4 regions of the Pseudoalteromonas sp. Of11M-6 genome follow, and region 2 is predicted to be linked to each of the others. Evidence: predicted binding sites of a transcription regulator. Region 2 holds the regulator's gene; each other region holds the start of a gene.
The links. The regulator sigma-54, encoded in region 2, starts transcription at its own class of promoters, with help from an activator protein. The targets are predictions, from matches to a motif close to GTTGGCACGNNNNTNGNNT.
Positions count from the first base shown of each region.

Region 1: a site for sigma-54 is predicted at 3,028-3,046, ahead of fliE (flagellar hook-basal body complex protein FliE). Genes of this name have one in related genera too.
Region 3: a site for sigma-54 is predicted at 2,898-2,916, ahead of MHN32_RS15685 (LiaF domain-containing protein). Genes of this name have one in related genera too.
Region 4: a site for sigma-54 is predicted at 1,794-1,812, ahead of MHN32_RS17740 (DUF2884 family protein). Genes of this name have one in related genera too.

Region 1 is NZ_JAKRFW010000004.1:75,778-80,716, forward strand. Features, by position in the region: gene MHN32_RS03535 (DNA-3-methyladenine glycosylase I) at 1-114, opposite strand, end outside; gene MHN32_RS03540 (ATP-binding protein) at 350-1,450, shown strand; gene MHN32_RS03545 (sigma-54 dependent transcriptional regulator) at 1,447-2,826, shown strand; gene fliE (flagellar hook-basal body complex protein FliE) at 3,085-3,417, shown strand; gene fliF (flagellar basal-body MS-ring/collar protein FliF) at 3,438-4,939, shown strand, end outside.
Region 2 is NZ_JAKRFW010000001.1:218,947-223,885, forward strand. Features, by position in the region: gene lptA (lipopolysaccharide transport periplasmic protein LptA) at 1-112, shown strand, start outside; gene lptB (LPS export ABC transporter ATP-binding protein) at 112-837, shown strand; gene MHN32_RS01010 (RNA polymerase factor sigma-54) at 884-2,383, shown strand; gene hpf (ribosome hibernation promoting factor) at 2,413-2,700, shown strand; gene ptsN (PTS IIA-like nitrogen regulatory protein PtsN) at 2,702-3,160, shown strand; gene rapZ (RNase adapter RapZ) at 3,153-4,019, shown strand; gene MHN32_RS01030 (HPr family phosphocarrier protein) at 4,020-4,289, shown strand; gene mgtE (magnesium transporter) at 4,639-4,939, shown strand, end outside.
Region 3 is NZ_JAKRFW010000034.1:7,925-12,863, reverse strand. Features, by position in the region: gene MHN32_RS15690 (M3 family metallopeptidase) at 1-2,122, shown strand, start outside; gene MHN32_RS15685 (LiaF domain-containing protein) at 2,185-2,862, opposite strand; gene MHN32_RS15680 (manganese efflux pump MntP family protein) at 3,306-3,869, opposite strand; yybP-ykoY riboswitch at 3,889-4,047, opposite strand; gene MHN32_RS15675 (diguanylate cyclase) at 4,237-4,939, opposite strand, start outside.
Region 4 is NZ_JAKRFW010000041.1:49,723-54,661, reverse strand. Features, by position in the region: gene MHN32_RS17745 (PLP-dependent aminotransferase family protein) at 1-934, shown strand, start outside; gene MHN32_RS17740 (DUF2884 family protein) at 973-1,758, opposite strand; gene MHN32_RS17735 (hypothetical protein) at 2,047-2,232, shown strand; gene MHN32_RS17730 (cytochrome c) at 2,411-2,857, opposite strand; gene MHN32_RS17725 (DUF2721 domain-containing protein) at 2,959-3,423, opposite strand; gene MHN32_RS17720 (thioredoxin-like domain-containing protein) at 3,436-3,948, opposite strand; gene MHN32_RS17715 (YqaA family protein) at 4,055-4,483, shown strand; gene folX (dihydroneopterin triphosphate 2'-epimerase) at 4,523-4,885, opposite strand; gene folE (GTP cyclohydrolase I FolE) at 4,893-4,939, opposite strand, start outside.

The sequences.
Region 1 (4,939 bases), on a different contig from region 2:
TGTGATAAACTCAAACAAGCTCTGGTCATCCAGTACAGGTCTTCCCCATTCCTTATCATGGTACTCAACATAATCGGGTTTGCTCTCGTCCACCCAGCCGCATCGTATTGTCATTGTTGGCTCTCTTCTATCAAATTGTGAATATGAATAAGCTAAATGATTTATTACGCCAACTACTCATTGCGGCATCACATTTGGCTTTCAAAAACTCTAGCACAATGCTGTATATAAAAACAGTGTCAATAAATTGATATTGTTAAGTGTTATATAACTCTATGTTTTAAAGGAATATAAAGTTGGATCGTTTTTTGCTTTTATCCATTGAGTTTATTTTTAAGAGAGCGGAAAAATGGCATTAGCACATGTTATTAATCCACAATTTGTACCAACGACGAATCGCTACAATCCCTGTTTGCTGCAAGAAGCCTACGTCGGTGAGCTAAGCGACCTTAGGCAGCAGGCGAGTTGGTTAAGTCATCTTGTTGATACTATGCCTGCGGGTGTCGTGGTACTTGATGGTCAAGGTATGATTGCCAAGGCGAATCAAATTGCGATGGATATGTTGGGTGAACCACTCGAAGGTGAAAAGTGGTTTAGCGTTATTCAGCGTTCATTTCGACCACAGCAGGACGATGGTCATGAAGTCTCTCTTAAAGATGGCAGAAGAATTAAGTTAGATATTACCGCGCTAACACCGGAACCTGGGCAACTCATTTTGATGACAGATCTCACCGAGACGCGCCGGCTCCAAAGTCGTGTTGCGCATATGCAAAGATTAAGTGCGTTAGGAAAAATGGTTGCCTCATTGGCGCATCAAGTGCGTACGCCGTTATCGGCTGCGATGTTATATGGTGCAAATCTTGGTGCAGCTAATCTTCCTTCGGCTTCTCGAGAAAAGTTTCACGATAAGTTGATGTCTCGGTTAAAAGACTTAGAAAGCCAAGTTAATGACATGCTGTTGTTCGCTAAAAGCGGTGAACAACAAGTGGTTGAGCGAGTGTCAATGCAACAGTTATTGAGTGAAGTCAAAGCGGGTGCTGACGCTATGGTTGAGCTTAACCAAGCAAAGTTGGAAGCATTTTTACCCGAGCCAGATATCGAAATATTAGGTAATCGTACGGCGCTTGCAAGTGCGATCCAAAACCTGATCCACAACAGTATTCAAATAATTGGCAGTGCGGCACATATTGAACTTAATGCAGAGCGCGAGCCGTGTGGCGAGTATGTACGTATCTCAGTTGTTGATAATGGTCCTGGTATTGATGAAACCTTAGTCGACAAGTTGTTTGAACCATTTTTTACAACTAAGTCGCAGGGGACTGGGTTAGGACTTGCGGTGGTTAATTCAGTCGCTAACGCACACAAAGGGTTTGCACAGGCAGACAATATTGAAGGTAAGGGTGCGCGTTTTAGCTTGGTACTACCACTAATTGAGGCGGAGGAACTATGAGTAACAGAGTTTTAGTTGTTGAAGATGATGCTGGTTTAAGAGAAGCACTCATTGATACATTGCAGCTTTCAAATATCGAGTGCGTAGAAGCAAGTTGTGCGGAACAAGCCGTTTTATTGCTAAAGCAAGAAACCTTTTCTTTGGTGGTGAGTGACGTGCAAATGGGTGCCATGAGTGGGCTTGACTTGTTAAAGACCATTAAACTCAACTATCCCGAATTACCGGTATTGATGATGACGGCATACGCGACCATTGATGATGCGGTTGAAGCGATGAGATTGGGTGCCATCGACTATATGGCTAAGCCATTTGCGCCTGAAGTATTGCTCAATATGGTTGGACGTTATCTACCTGAGAAGGAAAAAGAGACAGACGGCCCCATTGTTGCCGATCCAAAGAGTATTAAACTACTTGAACTGGCTGCAAAAGTAGCTAAGTCGGATGCCAGCGTTATGGTACTTGGACCGAGCGGTTCAGGTAAAGAAGTGTTGGCTCGCTATATTCACGATAAATCCGACAGAGCAGATGAGCCCTTTATCGCAATTAACTGCGCTGCAATCCCAGAAAATATGCTTGAAGCGACCCTGTTTGGTTACGAAAAGGGGGCATTTACAGGTGCCATTCAGGCGTGTCCTGGAAAATTTGAGCAAGCACAAAAGGGAACGATTTTGCTTGATGAGATCACAGAGATGGATTTGGGATTACAAGCAAAATTACTTCGCGTGTTACAAGAGCGCGAGGTAGAGCGTTTAGGTAGCAGAAAAACCATTTCACTGGACGTCAGAGTGTTGGCAACCAGTAACCGCGATTTAAAAGAAGCGGTGGAGGATGGGGTATTTAGAGAAGATTTATATTATCGCCTCAATGTTTTCCCACTAGAGTGGTTGCCACTGAAGGACAGAGCGGGTGATATCGCAGTGTTAGCCGAGCATTTGTTGGTAAGACATACGCAAAAAGCAGGCAAGCCAACACCTATATTAAGCAGCGGTGCAAAGCGCAAGCTCAGTTCACACAGTTGGCCTGGAAACGTAAGAGAGCTAGACAACGTTATTCAACGTGCCCTGATTTTGTTCCAAGGTAATGAAATTCAAGAAGATGATATTTTTATCGAAAATTTCTCACCGATGGCTTTGATTGAGTCTGCACCACTTGTAAATCATGAAGCATCAGCTTTAATGGAGCGCTCTCAAGGTGAGGATGAAATCATTAGCTATAAAGATGAGTTACAGGATAAAGAACACCAAATTATTTTAGATACGCTAGCAAAGTTTAATGGTAAACGTAAAGAGGTGGCGGAGGTGTTAGGTATGAGTCCTCGCACACTTCGCTATAAGCTGGCAAAAATGCGAGATTTAGGGATTGCACTACCCGCTTAACCTAAGTTACCTGAGTTTATAAACAATGAGTTAGCTCATTGCTTTTCCAAACCTCAGGTTAAGCTTTATCTGCTAATTCAAATTTACTCAGGCGCCTATTAAAGATCAGCAGATCTTAGGCGCATAGTTTTCACTTCTATGCACTGCCAATTTTTCGACATGCTAAAAATATTTCAACATACTGAAAATTAACGATTTTAAGTTGGCACGTTTTCTGCTTTATTACAGGTAACTAAGAGTTATTTTGAGTAAAGCATCATGAAAGTACAATCATCAGCGCTATTTCAAGAAATGCAGGCAATGGCTGCAGAAGCGACGAGAAACACACAGCCATCAGTGCAGTCGGTTAAGACGGCGGCATCTTCGTCGGCTCAGTTTGGCGATTTACTCTCAGACGCACTTAATACGGTTCATGGCTTACAACAAGAAGCGAAACAAAAAGTCACCGCTGTTGAAATGGGTGACAGAAGCGTTTCTCTTGCAGAAGCTATGATAGCGAAACAAAAATCGTCGGTCGCTTTTGAGGCAACAGTGCAAGTTCGTAATAAACTTGTTGAGGCCTATAAAGAAATCATGAGCATGCCAGTTTAATTGAGTGACTGTGGAGAGTAATCGTGGCTACTAATCAATCAACAGATCTTACGCTTTCCGATGCAGCGCTGAATAATGACAGCGGATCGGATGAGCAACAAGAGCAAAAATCAGGCTACTTCAGTGCGCTAAGCGGTGTTGATATGTTGCGCCAGGTTACTCTGGTTATTGCCCTTGCTATTTGTTTAGCAATCGCAATCTTTATTATCATTTGGGCGCGCCAACCAGATATGCGCCCACTTGGTAAATACCCAACAGAAGAACTCGTCGAAACGTTAGACTTTTTAGACCAACAGAAAATTGAATACCAATTAGATGGTAATATCATTTTAGTCGCTGAGTCGGACTATCAAGACATAAAACTACGCATGGCGCGTGACGGTTTTACCCAGTCTCCGAGTTCTGGCACTGATATTCTGATGCAAGATATGGGTTTTGGTGTTAGCCAACGTCTTGAAAGAGAGCGCTTAAAACATAGCCGTGAGCAACAACTTGCGAGAACAATTGAAGAGTTACAAGACGTAAATCGTGCAAAAGTGTTACTTGCAATTCCAAAAGAAAACGTCTTTGCACGTCGCGAGAAAAAGCCCTCTGCAACCGTAGTTATTACCCTTAAACGTGGCAAAACGCTTGGCGGCGAAGAAGTTGATTCAATCGTAGACATTGTGGCATCAGCGGTACAAGGCCTAGAGCCTTCACGCGTGACTGTCACCGATCAAAACGGTCGTCTACTCAACTCTGGTTCTCAAGACTCTTTAGCTGCGCGCTCGAGAAAAGAGTATGAAATCGAACGTAAGCGTGAACAAGAATATCTAGAAAAAATTGATAGTATCCTGATCCCAACTGTAGGTCTTGGTAACTTTACCGCGCAGGTTGACTTAACGATGGATTTCAGCGCAGTTGAAGAAACGCAAAAACGTTATAACCCAGATTTACCTGCGGTTCGCAGCGAAACAACGTATGAAGAAAATAATATTGGTGGTTTAGCTGTCGGTATTCCGGGTGCGCTGACTAATCAGCCTCCAGTGAACTCAAATATCCCAGAGGTTGCTGGGCAAGGCGGCAATGGTCAAAGTGCAACACCAAGCAGTAATCAAAAAGAAGCAACCCGTAACTATGAATTAGACACCACTATTAGCCATAAACGTCAGCAAACAGGTGTTATTCGCCGGATCAGTGTGAGTGTGGCCGTTGACTACCTCGCAAAACCTGATGCTGAAGGTAACATGGCTATGGCGCCGCGTACGCAAGAAGAGCTAAATAACATCCGTCGTTTGCTACAAGGTGGTGTGGGCTTTGATATGCAGCGAGGTGATGCACTAGAGGTAGTGACTGTGCCATTCGTGCGTGAAGACCTCACTGAAATGCAAGAGATACCACTTTGGGAGCAAGATTGGTTCCAAAAGACAATCCGTCTTGCAGCAGGTACCTTAGTGATCATTGTGCTAATCTTAGCGGTAGTAAGACCTATGCTTAAGCGTCTAATTTACCCAGATGATACGCTTGAAGATTTTGATGAAGA
Region 2 (4,939 bases):
CAGCGCTGAGCGCTCAGACCAAGAAGACTCTCGAGTAAGAACCATCCTTGTTCCTGTTGATGACAAAAAAGACGCTAAAGAGAAAAAAGCGCAGGAAGAAGGTAACAATTAATGAGCGAGCTCAAAGCAACTGGTCTAGCAAAGAGTTATAAGGGTCGTCAGGTCGTCAAAAATGTTGGTTTAAGTGTTCAGGCTGGCAGTATTGTAGGCTTATTAGGACCAAATGGTGCAGGTAAAACCACTACGTTCTACATGATTGTAGGGTTAGTACCAAGCGACAAAGGCTATATTCAGATTGATGACGAAGATATCACTTTGTTACCGATGCACAGCCGTGCACGACTTGGTATTGGCTATCTACCGCAAGAGTCTTCAATCTTTAGAAAACTCACGGTCTATCAAAATTTGATGGCGATTTTAGAAACTCGAAAAGACTTATCTAAAGTTGAAAGAGAAGCTGAACTAAACGAGTTACTGGATGAGTTTAATATTCAACACATTCGCGACTCACAGGGCATGGCATTGTCGGGAGGCGAAAGAAGACGAGTCGAAATTGCTCGCGCTTTAGCCGCAAACCCTAAGTTTATCCTGTTAGATGAACCTTTTGCTGGTGTTGATCCTATTTCGGTGTTAGATATAAAGACAATCATAGAGCACCTAAAAAACCGTGGTATCGGTGTGCTTATCACCGATCATAACGTTAGAGAAACACTGGACGTATGTGAAAAGGCCTACATCGTTTCACATGGTGAGTTAATCGCTGCAGGCACGCCAGAACATGTTTTGGCAGATCAAACCGTAAGAGATGTCTACCTAGGCGAACAATTCAAGCTATAGTTAAGACGTAGTATTAATAACTGTTAAAAAGGATTGTTAGAGATACATGAGGCAATCATTACAGCTGCGCATGGGGCAGCAACTTACAATGACTCCGCAACTGCAACAAGCCATTCGCTTGCTGCAGCTTAGTACATTGGATCTGCAACAAGAAATACAAGAAGCATTAGACAGCAATCCATTGTTGGAAGTGGAAGAAGGTGATAATACTGACGGCGAAAACGCTGACCAACACAGCCAAGAAAAGAGCCGTGCTGACGACAATCAAGATTCAGCCGATGAAACGCAGGTTAGTGACTATGAGATAGACTCAGATACCGCCATGAGCAAAGACACTGTGAGCGATGACCTTGCCATGGATGTCACTTGGGACGAGTATATGAGTGCAGCGCCTGCTGCAAGCTCAGGTCCACTTCCCGATGACGATAATGTTTATCAAGGGGAAACCTCTGAATCTCTCCACGATTATCTCATGTGGCAACTCGAACTGACACCATTTAGTCCAACAGATAGAGCTATTGCGATTGCGATTATTGAAGCGGTCGACCTGTCAGGCATTCTAACACTGTCTTGCGAAGACATTTTAGAAAGCATTAATGACGAGAATAGCGAAGAGCCTATTGAGCTAGATGAAGTCGAAGCCGTACTCAAACGCATTCAGCTTTTTGACCCTGTCGGTATCGCAGCGCGTAGTTTACAAGAATGCTTATGCATTCAGCTAAACCAATTCGCCCCAGATACCCCATGGATTGCCGAAACAAAAATGATCCTGACAGAGCATATCGACTTGCTTGCCAGCCGTGACTATCGAACTTTGGCTAAGAAAACGCGCCTTAAAGAAGCCGATCTCAAAGAGGTCATGACGTTAATACATAGCCTTAACCCAAAGCCTGCGGCAAGCATTATTCATGAAGAGCCTGAATATGTGATCCCTGACGTATCGGTGAAAAAAGTAAAAGGTCGTTGGGTCGTAGAGCTAAATCCTGATGCTATGCCTAAAATAAGAGTAAATGACCATTACGCTGCGATGTCTAGAACGGCGAAATCCAGTACGGATAGTCAGTTTATTCGCTCACATTTACAAGAAGCAAAGTGGTTTATTAAAAGCTTAGAAAGCCGAAATGATACTTTATTAAAAGTTACCAATTGCATTGTGCAACAACAACAGGCATTCTTTGAACATGGCCCCGAAGCAATGCGCCCTATGGTGCTAAATGATGTTGCTGAAATGGTTGAGATGCATGAGTCCACAATTTCCCGTGTGACAACACAAAAATACATGCATACACCTCGGGGAATATTTGAGCTGAAGTATTTCTTCTCTAGCCATGTAAGTACGGAAAATGGAGGTGAGTGCTCTTCTACAGCAATTAGAGCACTTATCAAAAAGCTGATAGCTGCAGAGAATACCGCGAAGCCATTGAGTGACAGCAAAATTGCAGATATCTTAGCTGAGCAAGGAATTAAGGTAGCGAGACGTACGATTGCAAAATATCGTGAATCCCTAGCCATTCCACCGTCAAATCAGCGTAAAAGCTTGATATAAGACGTAAAACCCAAGAAGGAAAAATGCTTATGCAACTAAATCTAACTGGTCGCCATGTAGAAATTACTGACTCATTAAGAGACTATGTCACCAACAAGTTTGCGAAGCTAGAAAGGCACTTTGATCATATCAATAATGTGCATGTGATCCTTGATGTCGAGAAACTAGTACAAAAAGCAGAAGCAACATTACACGTAAACGGCGGCGAGCTATTTGCATCAACAGAGCATCAAGATATGTATGCCGCAATTGATGGCCTTATCGACAAGCTAGATCGTCAAGTTATTAAACACAAAGAGAAGCTCACTCGACACTAAGATGAAATTAAGTGAATTAGTGAACAAGGACTGCAGTAAAGCTGCGGTCCTTTTTAATAGCAAAAAACGTATTTTAGAATACATCAGCGAACTGGCTCATAGCCAAATTCCAAATACCAGTCAGCATGCTATCTTGGACGCCTTAATGGCGCGAGAGAAATTGGGCAGCACAGGGATCGGTAAAGGCATTGCCATTCCCCATGGTCGACTTGAAGGTTTGGATAAAATCCTTGCAATGGTGCTTGTCAGCGAGCAAGGGATCCAGTTTGAAGCCATAGATAAGCAGCCTGTCGATATTTTTGTCGCGTTCATCGTACCTGAAGGTGATAATCAACAACACCTGAAGACCTTAGCGGCGATTGCTGATACACTCAAAGACAAGTCTTTTTGCAAAATGCTTAGGCAAGCAAAAAGTGATGATGAGTTATATGCAGTGATCCAAGGTGAACTTGATGAGTGATGACGAAAAAGGACTCGAGCTTATCATTATCAGTGGCCGCTCAGGCTCTGGTAAATCTGTAGCGCTTCGAGTATTGGAAGACTTAGGCTACTATTGTGTGGATAACATTCCGGTCAATTTGCTGCCGTCTTTAGTCCGCAGTGTTTCGGACAATTATAATAAAATTGCAGTCAGTATTGATGTTAGAAACTTACCTAAAGAACAGGACGAGTTTAATGACATTCTTGAATACTTACCAGGCTTTGCCAAACCTACCCTGTTTTATTTAGACAGTGACGATCAAACCCTGATAAAGCGCTTCTCAGAAACACGCCGTTTGCACCCTCTTTCACTGCATAATCTTCCATTAGATGTTGCGATAAAGAAAGAACGGGAATTGTTAGACGTGCTGATCACTCGCGCCGATTTTCTCATTGATACTACAGGCCTGAGCGTTCATCAACTTGCAGAAGATATCCGCGAAAAAATCTTAGGTAAAAAAGACAAACAACTCATTATTACCTTTGAATCTTTCGGCTTTAAACACGGCATCCCAAAACAAGCGGATTACGTTTTTGATGCGCGCTTTTTACCCAACCCACATTGGGAGCCTGAGCTTAAGCCGCTAACTGGCTTAGATCAGCCAGTCAAAGACTATTTGTCGAGTCACAGCATCGTGCAAAAGTTTACTTGGCAGATCCAAACCTTCGTACAAACTTGGTTACCACACTTAGAGCGTAACAATCGCAGTTATCTAACGATCGCAATAGGATGTACAGGTGGGCAACATCGCTCGGTATACTTAGCGCAAACCATTGGTGAACGTTTTGCTAAAACCCATCCCAACGTCAAAATTCGTCACCGAGAGCAAGAGGGTTAAATGTTAGAAGATACGTTTTTAATCCAAAACAAACTCGGCCTGCACGCTCGAGCAGCGACGGTTCTTGCGCAATTAGCAACCCAATTTGATGCCGAAGTGACCTTATATCAAGGAGACAAAAGTGCTGCTGCTGACAGCGTACTAGCGCTGTTGTTACTTGAAAGCAGCCAAGGGAAAGAAGTCCGAGTGGTTTGTGAAGGTCCTGATGCTCAGTATGCACTAGACGCCATTGGCGGACTGATAGAAAATAAGTTTAATGAATCCGAGTAATCGTCAGTAAAACAATAAGGCCTGATTCATTTACTCCCTGCAAATCTCCCCCTCCTCCGTAACCAAAGTGGTCTAATAAGTCTCTCATAATTAAGCGTAAACCTTGGTAGTTCCTAATAAACTGAGTTACACTGTAATACCAATTTAGGTTTCTTTCGTGCAGTAAAGCGAGTTGCCGGAAAATCCTACTTTATCGTTGCGTACACCTTTAACGTGTATTAACGATAGCAACCCACCAGCAGAAACAACACGAATAAAATTCAAATTAAGAAATTGATTTCTGCGATAAAATAAATGAATAGGGTTAACTTAATCACGTTAGCCACCATTAATATCAAAAAGGATGCCTATGCCTGAAGTATTTGAACAAGACTACACACTGGAACAACTCCAAAAGGTAACTAACGCCTTAAACAGTGGTCAGTTTGTTCAAGTTAGGCGTATGCTCGCAGAAACAGCACCTTGTGACACTGCACTGCTTTTAGAATCATCCCCTCATAAAGTTCGCTCTATGCTGTGGCAGCTTGTTGACCCAGATATCCAAGGGGATGTCTTAGAGGAACTGTCAGAGGACGTAAGACTTGGGATCATCGCCCAGATGGAGCCGGAGCTAATTGCCGCCGCTACAGAAGACATGGACGACGATGACC
Region 3 (4,939 bases), on a different contig from region 2:
AGCCCTTGCGGGTTGTGCGGGCACAGCAGAGCAAAGCCAAGAACCAGTAAAATCACTGCAAAGTAAGCAATATGATAACGTGCTTTTACAGGAGTTTTCAGGTCCTTATCAAGGCGTTCCTCATTTTGACAAAATGAAGCTTGAAGATTTAGAAGCTGCGCTTGAAATTGGTATGGCTGATAATTTGAAAGAAATTGAAGCAATAGCCAATAATCCAGCTAAGCCAACTTTTGAGAACACCATTGTTGCACTAGAAAGAGCGGGTGCTCCTTTAGATCGCGTTTTTACCTACTACGGCCTTTGGAGTGCAAATATTTCAAGCCCAGAGTTTAGAGAAATCCAATCGCGAGTTGTGCCTAAGTTTTCAGAGTTCAGCTCTAAAATCACCCAAAACCAAGCGCTTTTTGAACGGGTAAAAGCGGTATACGAAGGCGCTGAATATAAAAAGCTAACGGCAGAAGAGCAGCGTATTACTTGGATGCGTTTTAACGGCTTTGCCCGCAATGGAGCGACGCTAAAAGGTGAAGACGCTAAGCGTTACGCGGACATTAATCTTGAGCTATCAAAGCTACATACTAAATTTGCAAACAACGTCCTTGCAGATGAAGAAAACTATGTAGTCTATCTCACTAAAGACCAGTTGTCAGGTTTGCCTGAGTCGTTTGTTGCGTCGGCAGCGGCTGCTGCAAAAGCGCGCGGTAAGGCGGACATGTACGCGATTACCAACTCTCGTTCATCAATGGATCCATTTTTAACCTACTCAACAGAGCGTGAGTTACGCGAGAAAGTATGGAACAACTACTATAACCGTGGCAACAACGGTGGCGAGTACGACAATAAAGCGATTATCTCTGACATCCTAAAGCTTAGACATGAACGCGTTAACTTACTCGGCTACGATAATTACGCGCAGTGGCGTCTTGAAGACCGCATGGCGAAAAAGCCTGAAAACGCGATGGCGCTGATGAAAAAAGTATGGCCTGCTGCAATTGCGCGCGTGAAAGAAGAAGTAACAGACATGACATCTATTGCTAAGCTTGAAGGCAATGATATAAAAATCATGCCATGGGATTACCGTTTCTACGCTGAGAAGGTTCGCCAAGCTAAGTATCAATTGGATTCAAACGAAGTTAAAGCCTATTTACAGCTAGATAATTTGCGTGAAGCGATGTTCTATGTAGCAGGCCGTCTGTTTAACTTTGAATTCACCGAAGTGCCAAAGGGCTCGGTGCCTGTATTCCACCCTGACGTTCGTGTTTGGGAAGTAACAGACAAAACCACTGGTGATAATATCGGCCTTTGGTATTTAGACCCGTTCGCACGTAAAGGTAAACGCTCTGGTGCGTGGGCCATATCATATCGTAGCCATACAACATTTGATGGTAAAACAAATGTGCTTAGCTCAAACAACTCCAACTTTGTGAAAGCACCAGAAGGTGAAGCGACCTTAATTTCTTGGTCAGATGCAGAAACCTATTTCCACGAGTTTGGTCACGCGCTGCATGCGCTTTCATCAAACGTGAAGTACCCAAGTTCAAACTCTGGTGTGCGCGACTACACTGAGTTCCAATCTCAGCTATTGGAGCGTTGGTTGGCAACAGACGAAGTGATCAATCGTTACTTAGTTCACTATAAAACAGGCAAACCTATGCCTAAAGCGCTAATCGAGAAAATCAAGAAGTCAGCAACCTTTAACCAAGGTTTCGCGACGACTGAATACCTTGGTTCGGCTATTATGGATATGCTTTTCCATACCACAGATCCTGACAAGATTGGCGACCCTGTTGCATTCGAAAAGTCTCAGTTAGGTGCGCTAGGCATGCCGGACGAGGTCGTGATGCGTCATCGTACAACTCACTTTGGTCACGTATTCTCAGGTGAAGGTTATTCAGCGGGTTACTACGGTTACCTGTGGGCTGAGGTATTAACTTCTGATGCAGCAGAAGCGTTTGCAGAAGCGCCAGGTGGCTTCTACGACAAAGACGTTGCACAGCGTTTAGTGGATTACCTATTCTCAGTTCGCAACTCAATGGATCCAGCAGAAGCGTATCGCAAGTTTAGAGGCCGTGACGCTGAAGTTGAAGCGCTTATGCGTGATAGAGGCTTTCCTGTAGAGAAGTAAAAAGTTTACTCTGCTATTCGGATAATAAAAAACCCCTGAACCAAGGGGTTTTTTATTAAGCTTTAGCTTTTGGATTTTGTGCCATCACCAAATAGGGATTTAAGGCCATCGGCAAATTGCTTTATTTGTGCTTTCATTGAGCGCTTTACGCTAACTTCAATGCTACCCAAAATCATTCTGCCGTGAATATAAATTCGTGGACGCTGTTTCACCTGCCCTGCAGATGCAAGCGTATTTCTTGTGTTTTCTACTGAACCCATAATATTACGAATATCGGTGACGACATCGACTGTGTCTGGTACAAAGATTTCGTCACTGCCTAAAATGCAATCTATATAAATATGTACTTCAGGGTGACTAAAAATTGCGTTGCTAAAATCTAGTTCCAAGCTGCCAAGGTAGTTTTTTAGGTGGATCTCTTTAGGTACGACCCACTCGCCACTGCGATGGTTGGAACTAAGTATAGAGGTAATGCTTATCGCCTCAGCACCATCTACGCTTGAGGTAAATTTTGGACCCAAACGAGCGGCTTTTTCGCTGTAATATCTTGCATCCGACTTTAGCGGTAAATCAGCACTAAGTGCTGCAATTTGTTCTTGTTCGTTCAGGTCGTATGCTTTATCCAATCGTCTCTCGAATGCATCAGCCGAAAGCTCACCGTGGCTGTAATTTAGAATTAACCGGTCAATCACCTCTTCCCTGACGGATTCGAGAGGTCTATCTTTTAATGGTACAGACATATGGTTGGTTCCGTTCTCTTGATTTATGCTTATAGAAGCAACAACTAAGCCAATATTAAATCATATATAAAACAAATGATTAGTATTTTACTATATCGAATTGGTCTATTTATTTACTAACATTTAGCTGCAAAAAATAGTATTTGGTCAAAATTACCACTCGTAGACGGAGAGTAACGCAGTAGTCCAAGTGTGGTTTGATATTGTCAGCCACTTTGCTATGGTAGTAGGTGTTCGCAAAACAACCAAAGGAGATTAGTTATGGCGAAGAAAAGCGATGTTAAAGCGCTTAAAAAAGAGCTGAAAGCGCGTAAAGCAAAGATTGAAAAGCATGAAGCAAAAATCAAAAAGCTGAAAAAAGCGATTAAAAAGGCTTAAAAGCCAAGTAGCCCTAACGTAAAGGGATAAGCAAGTGAGCGGTAAATATACCGCTCTTTTTGCGATTAAATCGAAAGATGGCTATATAGCAACCAAGTTCCCACACAGATTAAGATCACCCCACCAAAGGTTTCAGCTCGACTACCAAGGAACTTTCCAGCCGAATGCCCAATCATCACACCAATTGTTACCATCATGGTGGTGGCAAGGCCAATGAGCGAAGCGGCGAGCCATATATTCACATCAACAAATGCGAGACTGACACCGACAGCCATTGCATCAATACTGGTACCAAACGCTGTGATAATGGTTTTTAACCAAGGTTGCTTTGCGTGCTGTGCTGGCGCATCGTCATTACCCTTAAGGCTCTCATAAATCATATGAGCGCCAAGTCCTAACAGTAAGATAAAGGCAATCCAGTGATCCCAAGCCTCGACATAGCCAGCTGCAGATTGTCCTATTAACCAGCCAATCAGCGGCGTACAGGCTTCAATAACACCAAAAATGAGGCCGATTTTTATGGCTTCGGTAAGCCGAGGTGATTTTAGGCTGGCGCCTTTACCGATTGCCGCGGCAAACGCATCGGTAGACATGGCGTATGCTAACAGTAGCAGGGTGACGAAATTCATTTACATTGCTCCGGTCGGGCGATTTGAGTCCACGACATATCCACACGCCCGACCACAGGCATGGATATATCGATGGTCTCGCCAACCGAGAGGTGTCCGCACCATGGCATTTTGGCCAATGATGTTGATACGAACTCTTCCGAGCATTGGAAGCAGGCTACTCCCCAACGAGTTGCGATAATATCAAGAATTGTTCTAAATAGAAATCTAAGTTTATAGCTAGCTCTACACGATATGGTGAATGAGTTGGCTCCATTTTTAGTTATTTATCTTATAGCAATACACTAAAGCAGCTCCCTTTTCCTAATTCAGAGGTTGCGCTGATCCGTATGGAAACGGTCACCACTTACTATGGTGATAACAGCTGCTAGCTTGCCTCTCCAAACACTCGATTTTTACCATTCTTTTTAGCTTCATATAGCGCGTTATCTGCTCTTTCTACTAACTCTTCAACAGTTTGATTGATATTATCCTCACTAAGTGAAGCGACACCAGCACTAACCGATACAGCTTTTAGTGGTGAAAGTTTATGTTCAATAGCGGTTTCGAAAAAGGTTTGTACCACTCTTTGCGCGATCTCTAAGGCGAAAGAATAGGGGGTGTTTGGCAGTAAGATGGCAAACTCTTCACCGCCATATCTGTACAGAGCATCCATAGGTCGACGAATATGATTTTTGGCGGTGCTTACAAAAACCTTCAAGACATCATCACCCATCAAATGACCATATTCATCGTTATAGAGTTTGAAATAGTCAACATCGAGCATCACGACACTAAGCGGGCTAATGGAGCGCTTTGCACCACGATAGTGGCGCTCCAAGTCAGTATCAAATAATCTGCGATTAAACGCTTCGGTAAGCCCGTCAACGTATGAATACTCTCTAAGTTGATCGGCTTGCTTTTTATACTTTAGGTGGGTAAGTACGCGATTAAACAGCGTGCGTGCTACTATTGGTTTACTGATGAAATCGACCGCACCTGCATCCCAGCACATTTCTTGCTGATTTTCTTTAATGTTGGATGTCACAAATATGACAGGAATTCGGGCGGTTATTGGATCTTTTTGAAGC
Region 4 (4,939 bases), on a different contig from region 2:
CTTAGCAATAGATATGGATGAAGTGGTGATCACCAATGGCGCGCAAGAAGCATTGGCGATTGCGTTACAAGCGGTGACCAAGCCCGGAGACGTGATAGCGATTGAATCCCCCTGTTATTTTGGCATTGTTGAACTGGCTGAAAACTTAGGGTTAAAGGCCATTGAAATACCGGTTTGCCCGGATGATGGCATTTGGCTGAGCGACCTTGAACGGGCACTTGAAAAGCATGATATTCTAGCGTGTGTGTTTTCTACTAGTATTAGTAACCCGCTTGGTAGCTTTATGCCAGATACGAGGCGTGCGCAGCTGGTGGCACTATTAGAGCAACGTGACGTGGTGTTGATAGAAGACGATGTGTATGGCGATTTATATTTTACCGAGCAGCGTGGCATACCAGCACAAGCATTTAGCCAAAAGGGCTTAGTGATCACATGTGCGTCATTTTCAAAAACCGCAGCGCCCAGCTATCGAGTGGGTTGGATGGTCGCCAGTCAATTTAGTGCAAAAGCAAAGCGCATAAAACGTGCGTTGAGTTGCTCATCATCTTTAATGAATCAATGGGCACTGGCGGACTTTCTCAGCTCCGGAGGCTACGAGCGCCATTTAAAGTTGGTCCGCAAACGGTTAATTGAGAATCGAGATCGTATGATCCAAGCGGTGAATGTTGCGTTTGGTAGTGAGGTAAGAGTCAGTCGCCCGCAAGGTGGTTGTGTGCTGTGGCTAGACTTAGGTAAGCACGTTGATGGTGCCTTGTTGTTCCAAAAAGCCTTAGAGCGCGGGATCAGTATTACGCCTGGTACGCTATTTAGTGCCAGCAAAAAGTATCAAAATTGTATACGTATCAGTTATGGTTTGCCGTGGGATGTGTCGGTAGAGCAAGCGATTAAAATGCTGGGGAAATTGGCCGATGCACAAAGGAAAGGGTTGGCATAACGTATCTTTAATTAGATGTAAGTTATGCCAACGTCAGATTATTTAAATTTAAACAGTTGGTACTCTGACATGGCGGGGATAGACCTTGCGACAATAGCTTCGTTTTTCGCTATTTGTTCAAAATCGCCACACAGTGCGTCGGCTTTTTTCTCAATAGATTCTGCCTGTTGTTCAACTTTGGTTTCGATTTGTGTTGCGAAGTTTTCCATACGTTGTTCAAAGCTGCTCATATCACCGTTTGCATCTGACATTTCGTTGCCAATCGCAACCAGTAAGCTACCTATCGATTGCATCATGGCACCTTGTACTGCGGTCTCGATTTTTTCTTCAAACTGATTATCAAAATTTTGGCCAAACTCATCAAAGGTTTGCTTGCCCATCACAAACGCACCTTGCTGATAAAACGTATTTTGCACTTCTGTTTCAAGATCATCGATCACAGCATGGATGCTATCTAAACTGGTTAAATTAAAGGTGTGTGCCACTTCATTAAGGGCGACGCCCGCTAGTTTTATGCCCTCAAAAGCAATATCAGCCACTTGTGGTAGGCGGCCTCTTAGTTCATCACCATATTGCGTGAGCATCGTTTTTTGCTGTGTATTAAGTGCGATGCGCTCGCCATTGAGTGTCAGTTCGCCAAGGTTGTTGATCTCAGCTGTTTTGTTTTTGGCCGTTGTGATCACCAAGTTATCAGGTGTGATCCTAACGTCATTCTGAAATTCTACTTCACAATTGTCACCGCTAAACGTGATGTTATTTTTTTCGTGTGCAGCGACGGTGGTTGTCATCATTGTTGCTGCTGTTAGTAGTAAAATTTTATTCATGGTCGATCCTTATTGGCTCAGTTTCATGATTGTTGTTACAAGAACAGTGCCAAATATAAACCCAAGTAAAATCAATATATTGTGTTATATTGTTGAAAGTTAATGTGCTCTAAAAGTGATGAAATTGACTAAAATATAGTTGTTTTTGTCAAAATGAATTAGGCGATAAAAAATTTTTATTGTAAGGATAAGAAACTCTCACTTTTCAGAATGACAATTTAGCGCTAAATAGTGATCTTGAGAGACGGCTCTCATTTTATTAATGACTATTTTATTTTGGAGTTAGTTGTGGGTAAGACATTCTCTTACGATGCGCTTGATGATGATTTTGCAGACGATGAATTTGAAAAGTTGGGTCGTAACCAACATGACAAGCAAAAGCGTAAAGTCAAAAGAAAGCTAGACGACTACTTAGAGCAAAAACGCCTACGTAGAAATCTAGGCGATGATGATTTCGACTATATTGATGACTGATCATTAAACGTCATCTACGAGTCTAGCACTGACAGTAATTCAATTTGGCTGTGTGATTAAGCAGGGCTGTGGGTTACTCAATGCGATGTCTGAGTTATTGTGTCGTTGGTGATAGCCAAGCAAGTGACGAGATATTCAGATAGTAAGCAGCCGCAAATATGCGGCTGTTTTGTTTTGATTAATCTTTAAAAGATTTATGGCAGTCTTTACAGCCTTTTGCCCAATCTTTAAATGCAGAAGCAATCAGCTTTTTGTCACCTGAGTCAGCTGCAACAGCCAGTGCTTGAGCATACTCGGCAAATTGCTTGGCTTTACCATCGAACTCAGCTCTGTTTGACCAAACGGCTGGTAGGGCATCAGTATTGCCTTTGTCAGAACCGTCGATAAATGCTTCCCAAGGCATTTGCGATAATTGCGCAGCATTGTGAGCACGTTGTTTAAATACTTCGGCATCAAATGGTACTTTGCCTTTTAGCATGTCGCCCATATTGCCAATTTGGAAACGGATCAATTGGAAAGACGCTTTGCGGTATTCAATTGCATCATCAGCCGATTCAAACATAGTGTTAGCTTGTGCTGTTGCTGCAAGACAGCTAAATAGTGTGACGGTAAGTAGTTTCTTCATAGTAAACCCCTAATATTTTTCCCTATTTTCAATGTAAATTACAAATATAATCAAACAATTGCGATAAGTGCCCTGTGACGGAGGCAACTAGTTTTAAATAATCAACTCTCGATGTCTTTGAATATCATGCCCCTGCGCATACTGCGGGTGGCTAAAAAGATTTCTCCCAGCAAAGAGATAAACGCGCCAATAAGCAGCACCATAGCGGCGATAAAACAAGACGATAAAGTAATACCCAATGGCATACTGTACAAGTGTGACATGAACAGCAGCATAACCACTGCACACACAAGCAACGCACTGAGTACACTCATGCTAAATGCAACGTGAATAAAACGAGACCGTTTTAATAGTGCGCGCATTTCACGGCTAAAGTGCATTTTGAGCTCTTCATCTTGCGTGGTATTGATCTTGCGATCAAGTAAACGCGCCCTATCCGTGATCCGTGCTAAGCGGTTTGATAGTACCCCTAAGGTCGCAGCAATACCCGTAATTAAAAATACAGGGGCAACGGCGGTTTGGATAACTTTGGCCATCGTGAGAATGCTAACGACTTCTGGATTCATATAGTTACCTCGTTAATTCCAGTTTAGTTTTGATAAGGTGTTGGGTTGCTCACCGAGGAGGGTTTGCATCACTCGGTTGCGCTCATCAAGCAAGATGACTCTAGGAATGCCTTTATTGGCATACGTGTTGTACATATCTCGATTGGGATCGGCAACAAAATGGATGGGCAATTGCATGGTTTCGTTGAACTGCTCAAGTGTAGTGTTAGTTTCTTCTCGGCCAATGGCAACGATGGTTAACTCGGCCTGGGTGAGTAATTCAGATTGTTTTAGTTCACTCAATAAACGCTGCGAATCAGAGCACCAAGTCGCAAATAAAATCACCAGCTTTTTGTGATTAGCATCGAACCTAACGGCTTGGTTTTTGATATCCGTAAATTGCAAATGTTTAAAGGAGTCGCCAGTGTGGATATAGGTCTGATAGCCATCGTCTGCTTGTGGTTGTGCTTCGTTAGAGGCCTTACAGCCACTTAATCCGGTGGTGAGAACGGCACTAAGTAGTAACATTTTTATTGTTGTTTTCATGTCTATTCCTTGTTTCCGTGTCAGTGTTTTTGAAGTCTTGCGCGCATTTCAGTATATTGCCCCACTTAGATGATTTCTTAAAGTCCAATTTCTTATAGCCGTTGATATGATTTATCTTTCTTTATTTGGGCTTGCTTTTATTGCCGCAACCTTATTACCTGCGTCGTCGGAACTGGCGCTGAGTGGGCTCGTTGTGAAACAACAGGGTGAATTAGTTTGGTTATGGTTGGCTGCGACAACAGGTAATTTACTTGGTAGCTGTGTGAACTATTATCTTGGCTGGTTTATCGCTAAGTGGCGGGATAAGCGCTGGTTTCCGGTTTCTCAACAGCAATATGATAAGGCTTGTGGACTATTTAATCGTTACGGCAAGTTTTCATTGCTATTTGCTTGGCTCCCCATAGTCGGAGATCCTTTGACTGTGGTAGCGGGGTCTCTACGGACCTCTTTTGGGTGGTTTTTTGTGTTAGTCGCGCTCGGTAAAGGCGTTCGTTATGCACTGGTGATTTACCTTGCCTTACAGGTGATTTCTTAACACCAGAAGGCAAGGAAGTGAATATCAGGATCTTATCGCTTAGCTTCTGTACCAATCGAGTGTGAGTGACACTGAATCAGCAAACCGTAAAGCGTGCGGTTTATCTACGGTGACTTTTGCATATGTCACGTCTTGATGCTGATGACATTCAGCGAGTATGTCGGCCACTAATTTCTCAAGTAACAAAAAATGCCCTTCTTCTACCAGTGTGATGACAGCTTTGGTCACCGTTTTGTAGTTAAGTGCGTGAGCCACGTTATCATGATCTAAACATGCCGTATCCGCTGGGTAGTGAATTTCAATATTGATCACGACATCTTGCTTTTTTTCCCGCTCCTCGGGATTAAAACCAATAAAGGTACGTAGCCTTAAATTCGTCACCTTAATAATGGCATTCGACATAGCGTGCTTATCCTTTCACTAACTGTAAAAATTCGTTGCGGGTTTTGGGGTCGC